Linked DNA regions of Arthrobacter crystallopoietes. The protein of the gene in region 2 binds, or shares a complex with, the protein of the main gene of each other region. Links are inferred from orthologs where the notes say so. Each region holds a gene or a part of one and is shown on either strand. Other genes may lie near its edges.

The links. Proteins that work in one complex are often made in the same cells at the same time.
Region 1: the proteins of smc (region 2) and J5251_RS13350 are in contact, whole or in part, in a crystal structure (PDB 3ZGX), measured with the Bacillus subtilis proteins. The link is inferred for Arthrobacter crystallopoietes from one-to-one orthologs.

Annotation. Positions count from the first base shown.
Region 1 is NZ_CP072014.1:2,907,181-2,910,357, forward strand. What follows is about bases 213-3,177. They hold J5251_RS13350 (segregation and condensation protein A), read left to right. Parts: upstream 213-1,217; coding sequence 1,218-2,138; downstream 2,139-3,177. Other genes in these bases: J5251_RS13345 (ParA family protein), read left to right, coding at 331-1,218; scpB (SMC-Scp complex subunit ScpB), read left to right, coding at 2,131-2,763; J5251_RS13360 (pseudouridine synthase), read left to right, coding at 2,795-3,177. Outside these bases: J5251_RS13340 (cation:dicarboxylate symporter family transporter), read left to right, coding at 1-68. UniProt on the Bacillus subtilis protein: Participates in chromosomal partition during cell division. May act via the formation of a condensin-like complex containing Smc and ScpB that pull DNA away from mid-cell into both cell halves.
Region 2 is NZ_CP072014.1:3,585,444-3,589,911, reverse strand. Bases 144-4,351 are described here. They hold smc (chromosome segregation protein SMC), read left to right. Parts: upstream 144-527; coding sequence 528-4,151; downstream 4,152-4,351. Other genes in these bases: J5251_RS16405 (glutamine amidotransferase), read right to left, coding at 4,200-4,351; J5251_RS16415 (3-oxoacyl-ACP synthase III), read right to left, coding at 144-279. Also shown: more of J5251_RS16415, read right to left, coding at 1-143; more of J5251_RS16405, read right to left, coding at 4,352-4,468. UniProt on the Bacillus subtilis protein: Required for chromosome condensation and partitioning.

The sequences.
Region 1 (3,177 bases), 680 kb from region 2 along the record:
TTCGGGAGCCCGTCCGCGAGGCCGCGGCACCGGCACGCGACTCAGAACTGGCGACCTCCCGCCAGTAGCAGTCCCACGAACCCGCGAACCTGGGTTCCACACCGACGGCGGTACGTGCCTTCCCGGCGCGTGCCGCCGTCGGTGTTTCGTCGTCCGTCTCTGGCGATCCAGGCAATTGTCACAAGGGTTGGGAAGTGTAAACCTTAGACCTCTACTTGAAGCTAAAGGCTCGCCGGTGACGCTTGGCATATTCGGGAAATGACAGCATCGTGACTGTAACCTTGTCTGGAAGAAGAACAGCCGCGAAACGATGGAAGCTGGGATAGATACGTGAGTAGCGAACAGGGTTCGACGACTCTGCAGGAAGCGGAAGACGCGGTCATGGGCCCCACCGGCCGGCCGCTCACTGAATTTCCCGAGCCACCCGTGCTGACCTCACACGGACCAGCCCGGATCATCGCCATGGTCAACCAGAAGGGCGGCGTCGGCAAGACCACGTCGACCATCAATCTGGGCGCCGCGCTGGCCGAGGCCGGGCGGCGTGTCCTGCTGGTGGATTTCGATCCCCAAGGAGCCCTTTCCGCCGGGCTGGGTACTAACCCGCACGAGTTGGACCTCACCGTCTATAACGTGTTGATGGACCGCAAGGCCGATATCCAGGAGGCCATCCAGAGCACGGACTTCGAAAACATTGATCTCTTGCCGGCCAACATCGACCTTTCCGCGGCGGAAGTCCAGTTGGTCAACGAGGTCGCCCGCGAACAGGTGCTGGACCGGGCGCTGCGTAAGGTCGAAGACGATTACGACGTGATCCTGATCGACTGCCAGCCCTCGCTGGGCCTGCTCACCGTCAACGCCCTGACCGCCGCCCATGGCGTGATCATCCCGCTGATCTGCGAGTTTTTCGCCCTGCGGGCCGTGGCACTGCTGGTGGAAACCATCGAGAAGGTCCAGGACCGGCTGAACCCGCGCCTGCAGATCGACGGCGTGCTCGCCACTATGTACGACGCCCGCACCCTGCACAGCCGCGAGGTCATCGGCCGGCTGCTCGAAGCTTTCGGCGACAAGGTCTTCGAGACCGTCATCAAGCGCACGATCAAATTTGCCGACGCCACGGTGGCCGCGGAGCCGATCACCAGTTATGCCGGCAACCACGCGGGGGCCGGTGCCTACCGCCAGCTGGCCAGGGAGCTGATCGCCCGCGGCGGCGCACCCTGATGACTGACGCGGGACCGGCGGCGGAGACGCTGGCGGCACCGCGGGCCGAGGGCCGTCCCGGTTTCGAAGTACGGTTGGACAATTTCAGCGGCCCCTTCGACCTGCTGCTGGGCCTGATCTCCAAACATGAGATGGATATCACCGAGGTCGCACTGGCCCGGGTCACGGACGAGTTCATTTCCTACACCCGTCGCCTGCAGGAGTCCGGCCAGGACTGGGCGCTGGACGAAGCCAGCGAATTCCTCGTTATCGCCGCGACCTTGTTGGATCTCAAGGCGGCACGGTTGCTGCCCACTGGCGAAGTGGAGGACGACGAGGACATCGCCCTGCTCGAAGCCAGGGACCTGCTCTTTGCCCGCCTGCTGCAGTACAAGGCGTTCAAGCAGATTGCCGCGCTGATGGGACGCTGGCTGGAGGAAGAAGCTGCCCGCTACCCGCGCCAAGTCAGTCTGGAGCCGCAGTTCGCGGCGCTGCTGCCGGAGCTAATCTGGCGGACTTCGCTGGCGGACTTCGCCAAACTGGCGGGCAAGGCGCTGGAGCCGAAAGCACCAAAGCCCACGGAGGTGGGGCTGGCGCACCTGCATGCTCCGGCCGTCAGTGTGAAGGAGCAGGCGGCGATCATCGCGGACCGGCTCCAAGACGCCGGGCCGCTGTCCTTCCGGGCGCTGACCGCGGATGCTGCCGACACCACGGTGGTGGTCGCCCGCTTCCTGGCCCTGCTGGAAATGTTCCGCGACGCAGTCATCGCCTTTGACCAGGCGTCGCCGCTGGGGGATCTGACGGTGCGTTGGACCGGACCCGACAGGGACTGGAGTACCGAACGGCTTAGCGAGGAATACGAAGATGTGCCGGCGCCCGGGTCCGTCCCCGGGGACGGACCCGTTCCCGCCGCGGCCGGAAAGGAAGGGCAGGATGACTGACAGAGCCGATGCCGCGCCGTTGGCCGCGGAAGAATCCGGCGCGGATCTGCAGTCCCTCCCCGGCGGCCCCCGAGCTGCCCTCGAAGCGGTACTGATGGTCATCGATGAGCCGGCCACCGACGTCGAACTGGCCACCGCCCTGGGTCTGCCAATTGCCGAAGTCCGGACGCTGCTGGTGCAGCTCCAAAGGGATTACGACGGCGCGGGCTCTCCGGACGGTTCACCCCGGGGATTCGAACTGCGCAGCATTGCCGGCGGCTGGCGGATCTTCTCGCGCAGTGATTTTGCCGACATCGTATCCGGCTTCATCCTGGAGGGACAGACTGCCCGTTTGACCCAGGCCGCGTTGGAGACGCTGGCCGTGATTGCCTACCGCCAGCCGGTGTCCAGGGCGCGGGTTTCGGCCATCCGCGGCGTGAATGTGGACTCGGTGGTGCGGACCCTCGTCCAGCGTGGTCTGATTGAGGATGCGGGCACGGATCCGGAGACAGGAGGCCTCCTGTACAAGACCACCTCGTATTTTCTGGAAAGATTGGGTATAGGAAATGTTTCCGAGCTGCCCAAACTGGCACCGCATCTGCCGGGGCTGGAAAATTTGGCAGACATCGACGACTCCGATATCTAAGACTGACTCTCGCTAGTTCTAAGGACAGACCATGACACAGGCGCCCCGATCCGGTTCCGGCCGCAACAACCCACGCGGCGGCGGCAAGGGCCCCCGGCAGTCAGGCAAACCCGGTGGCGGTTTCTCCGGCGGCGCCGGCAAGGGCCGCTCCGGGAAGTCCTTCGGCAAGCCGCAGGACGGGCCCCAGGCCGGCAAACCGCGCCCGGGCCAGTCCGCCGGCGCCAAGCCGGGTTCAGCCGCAGGCCGCAAGCCCGGCGCCTCTGCGGGTCGGAAGCCCGGCCCCAACGCCGCGTCCGCCGGGCCGCGCGCCTACGGCAAGGAGCGTTTCGGCCAGAACCTCGGTCCGGTAAATAACCGCCCGAAGAAGGCCAAGACGCCCAGAACCGGGCACGGCGAGACCTCCGATCAGCATGA
Region 2 (4,468 bases):
GATCAGGAGACCGATTTCGTCCGGCTCGATGCCGGCTTCGGCCATGGCTTTGGCGCCGGCTTCAATGGCGGCATCGTCGAAACTTGTGCCCGGCGACCACCAGCGGCGTTCGGACACTCCGGCGACACGCTCGAGCAGACGCTTGGAAAGGCGCAGACGCTTGAGGCTGGGGGCTAGGCGCTCGTCGAACTCCGCGGAACTGACGACTACCGGCGCCTCCACACTTGTGACGGCCAGCAGTGCCGTGTTGTCATGTCGAAACGTCGCGTTACCGATCAATATCCAGCCTTTATTCGTGTTTCTGTCCGCGGCACCGGTCCGCGCCTGTGATGCACCCCGAAACCTTAACTATGCACCTAATGCGGCCGTTCCCGCACATGCACCGTCCGGCATGCATATGTGATTAACCGCTCCTCCACAACAGACCCGGGAGGCCTGCTTGCGCACACTACCGCCCCTTCTTGCCGCGGTCTGCATAGGAAACACGATAGATTGTTTCAAGGAAAAAGTGCTGCGGGAGACACAATTTGCATCTGAAATCTCTGACTGTGCGCGGCTTCAAGTCTTTTGCGTCTGCCACGACCTTCGATTTCGAGCCCGGTGTCACGGCCGTCGTCGGGCCCAACGGGTCCGGCAAATCCAACGTCGTCGACGCCCTGGCCTGGGTCATGGGCGAACAAGGTGCCAAGACTCTGCGCGGCGGCAAGATGGAAGACGTCATCTTCGCAGGGACCTCTGGGCGTTCGCCGCTGGGCCGTGCCCAGGTCTCCCTGACCATAGACAATGCCGACGGCGCCTTGCCCATCGAATACGCCGAAGTCACCATTTCGCGCACGCTTTTCCGCACCGGCGGCTCCGAATATGCCATCAACGGCAGCAACTGTCGACTGCTGGACATCCAGGAACTGCTCAGCGATTCCGGCCTTGGTCGCGAGATGCACGTGATCGTGGGCCAGGGCCAGCTGGACCGCATCCTGCATGCCACTCCGGATGACCGCCGGGGGTTCGTCGAGGAAGCCGCGGGAATCCTCAAGCACCGAAGGCGTAAGGAAAAGACGGTCCGGAAGCTGGAGTCGATGCAGGCCAATCTCGCGCGCCTGACCGATCTCACCGGGGAGCTCCGGCGGCAATTGACCCCGCTGGGAAAACAGGCCGAGGTGGCCCGCCGCGCCCAGCAGGTGCAGTTCGAGGTCCGGGATGCGCGGGCGCGTCTGCTGGCAGATGACTTGGTCCAGTTGACCGCTGCCCTGGCTCAGGAAGTGGCGGACGAAGCCGCGATGAAAGCCAGGCAGGCCGAGGTGGAACGGACCCTCGAGACCGGACGGCGGCGGCTCGCGGAACTGGAACGGCTGGCGGCAGAGACTACACCGACGCTGAATGCCGCCCGGGATGCCTGGTACCAGCTTTCTTCCGTCCGCGAACGGTTCAGATCACTCGGCAACCTGGCCAATGAACGACGCCGGCTGCTCGGCAATGCGGATGCGGAACCCGAAACCGGACGGGATCCGGACCAGCTGGAACAGCAAGCCGCACAGGTGCGCGAAGAGCAGGCGGAGCTTGAGTTCGAACTGGAGGACCGCAGGGAAGCCCTGGAGGACGCAGTGCAGGCCCGCGCCGACGCGGAAGCCAGCGCCGCCGCCGAAGACCAACGCCTGACCGCCATCCTCCGGGCGGCAGCAGACCGCAGGGAAGGTCTCGCGAAGCTCGCCGGACAGGTGGCGGCGGCCCGCTCGCGGGTGGAGTCAGCGGAAGCTGAACTGGGACGCCTGCGTGCCTCGATCGGTGAGGGCGAGGAACGACGTCGGAAGGCGCAGACCGAGTTCAGCGCGCTGGAATCACAGGTCGCCGGCGTGGAGGAAGGGGAAGAGGGCCTCGACGCCGAATACGAGCAGGCATCGCAGGAGCTGGATGCCATCGAGGAAGAACTCGAATCCCTTGTCGCGGAGGAACGGGAAGCCGAACGTGAGCGTGATGCGCTGTCAGCCCGAAAGGAAGCACTGGAAGTAGGCCTGGACCGACGGGACGGCAGCGAGGCTCTGCTGGCCTCTGGTTCACAGGGAGTCTTGGGCGCGCTGGCAGAACTGATCTCGGTGGAACCCGGGTACGAACCCGCGATAGCCGCGGCCCTGGGAAGCAGCGCCGAAGCGGTTGTCGTTGCCGACCGGGTTGCCGGGGTGCAAGCGCTGGAGTTGATGAAGAGCGAGGACGCGGGCCGGATTGAGCTTGTCTTCGCCCGGACGGGTCATTTCGCCCCTGCGGATCCTGCCCCTGCCAACCAGGCTTCCGCGGATCAGGCCCCGGGTGACCTGGCCCTGCCGGGCGACGCGGTCCGTGCCCTCTCTCTAGTCACGTTGAAGGAAGAAGCCGCAGCGGTACGCGCCTTTCTGGCTTCCGTCGTCGTCGTTGAGGATCTCGCCGGGGCTGCGGAAGCCGTTTCCGCCCGTCCGGAGCTGACCGCGGTCACCAAGGCAGGCGAGGTCTTCAGTGTTTATGGCGCTCGCGGCGGCTCGGCCGGCCGGCCGAGTCTGCTGGAGGTGCAGGCTGCGGTGGAGGAGACGGGCCAACGGTTGGCACAGGCCACAGCCAGGGCAGAACGGGCCAAGTTTGCGATCGCAGCCGCGACGGCGCGGCGTGCAGAAACCGGCGCCCGGGCAGAGGCGGCGCTGGAACAACTGAACGAATCGGACGCCAGGCTGGCGGCCGTGGCTGAACGGCTGGGCCATCTCGGCTCCACGCTGCGCTCGGCCGTGGGGGAGAGTGAACGGCTTGCCAGGCTGGTTGAAGCTGCCGAGGCCAACGTTGCCACTGAACAGCAGAAACTGGCAGAGATCACCCAGCGGCTTGGCGCCGCCCAGGAAGCACCTGCAGAATCCGAGCCCTCAACTGAAGAGCGCGACGCGCTCGCAGCCGCCGCCACCAGGGCACGTCAGAGCGAGATGGAAGCCAGACTTGCCCTGCGCTCGGGCGAGGAGCAGTTGAACGCCATCGGCAACCGCGCCGCATCGCTGGAACGGGCAGCGGCAACGGAACGTCACGCCCGGGCGCAGGCAGCCGAGCGGGCCCGCAAGCGCCAGGTGCAGGCGGCCAAAGCCGCCGCCGTCGCGCGGGGCGTCAAACAGGTGCTGGCGTGGCTGGACGTGTCGGTGGATCTGGCCGAACGCGAACGTGATGCTGCGGAGGAGGTCCGGGCGGCGTGGGAGCGCGAACTGGCCACCGTCCGCACCTCGACCGACACGCTCGCCAATGAGCTGCGGGAGCTGACGGATTCCGTCCACCGCGATGAGATGGCGCGGGCCCAGCAGCGGCTGCGCATCGAGGCACTTGAAACGAAAGCGATCGACGAACTGGGCTTGACGCCGGATCACCTTGTGGCTGAATACGGGCCGGACCAACCGGTTCCGGTGGCCACGGCGGCGTCGAACGACAAATGGGCGGCCCTGCGCGCGGAGGTGGACGAAGACGGTAACCCGGTGATCGAGGGAGTGCCGTTTGTCCGGGCAGAACAGGAGAAGCGGCTGAAGAAGGCCCAACGGGACTTGTCCTCCCTAGGCAAGGTGAACCCGCTGGCACTGGAGGAGTTTGCGGCGTTGGAGGAACGCCACCAGTACCTCAGCGGCCAGCTGGAGGATCTCAAGGCCACGCGCAAGGACTTGCTGGACATCATTAAGGAAGTCGATGAGCGGGTGGAACGCGTCTTCACCGAGGCTTACCATGACACGGCGGCACAGTTCGAACGCGTCTTCGGCCGGCTGTTTCCCGGTGGTGAAGGACGCCTGGTGCTCACGGACCCGGACGACATGCTCACCACGGGTATCGAAGTCGAGGCACGCCCGGCCGGCAAGAAAATCAAACGCCTCTCGCTGCTCTCCGGCGGCGAGCGCTCATTGACTGCGGTAGCCCTTCTGGTGGCGATCTTCAAGGCGAGGCCATCGCCCTTTTACGTGATGGATGAGGTTGAGGCGGCCCTGGATGACACGAACCTGGGGCGGCTGATCACCATTTTCGAAGAGCTGCGCGAATCCAGCCAGCTCATCGTCATCACCCACCAGAAGCGCACCATGGAAGTCGCCGACGCTCTCTACGGCGTGACCATGCGGGGGGACGGCGTCTCCACCGTCATATCCCAGCGCCTTGCCACGGCAGAGGCCTGACGCGCGGAGGCACGAGGGCACAGACCCGCGCCGGTCCCATCGGCAGTGTTAATGCCGCCGATAGCGCCGCACGAAGTTGCGCAGCACGTGCTGGGGCTCGGTGACCACGCTTCCACGGACACTTTCCATGACCCTTGCCGCTTCGGCCGGCGGGAAGTACCCGGCAAAACGGTAGATGGAGATCCGTGTCAGCAGCCCGTCGATGTCGAGTTCGGGGTGGAACTGTGTGGCGTACAGGTTCGATTTCAGCCGGAACATCTGTATCGGGCAGGTAGCCGAGCCGGCCAGCCGCACGGCGCCGGCGGGCAGCGTCGAAC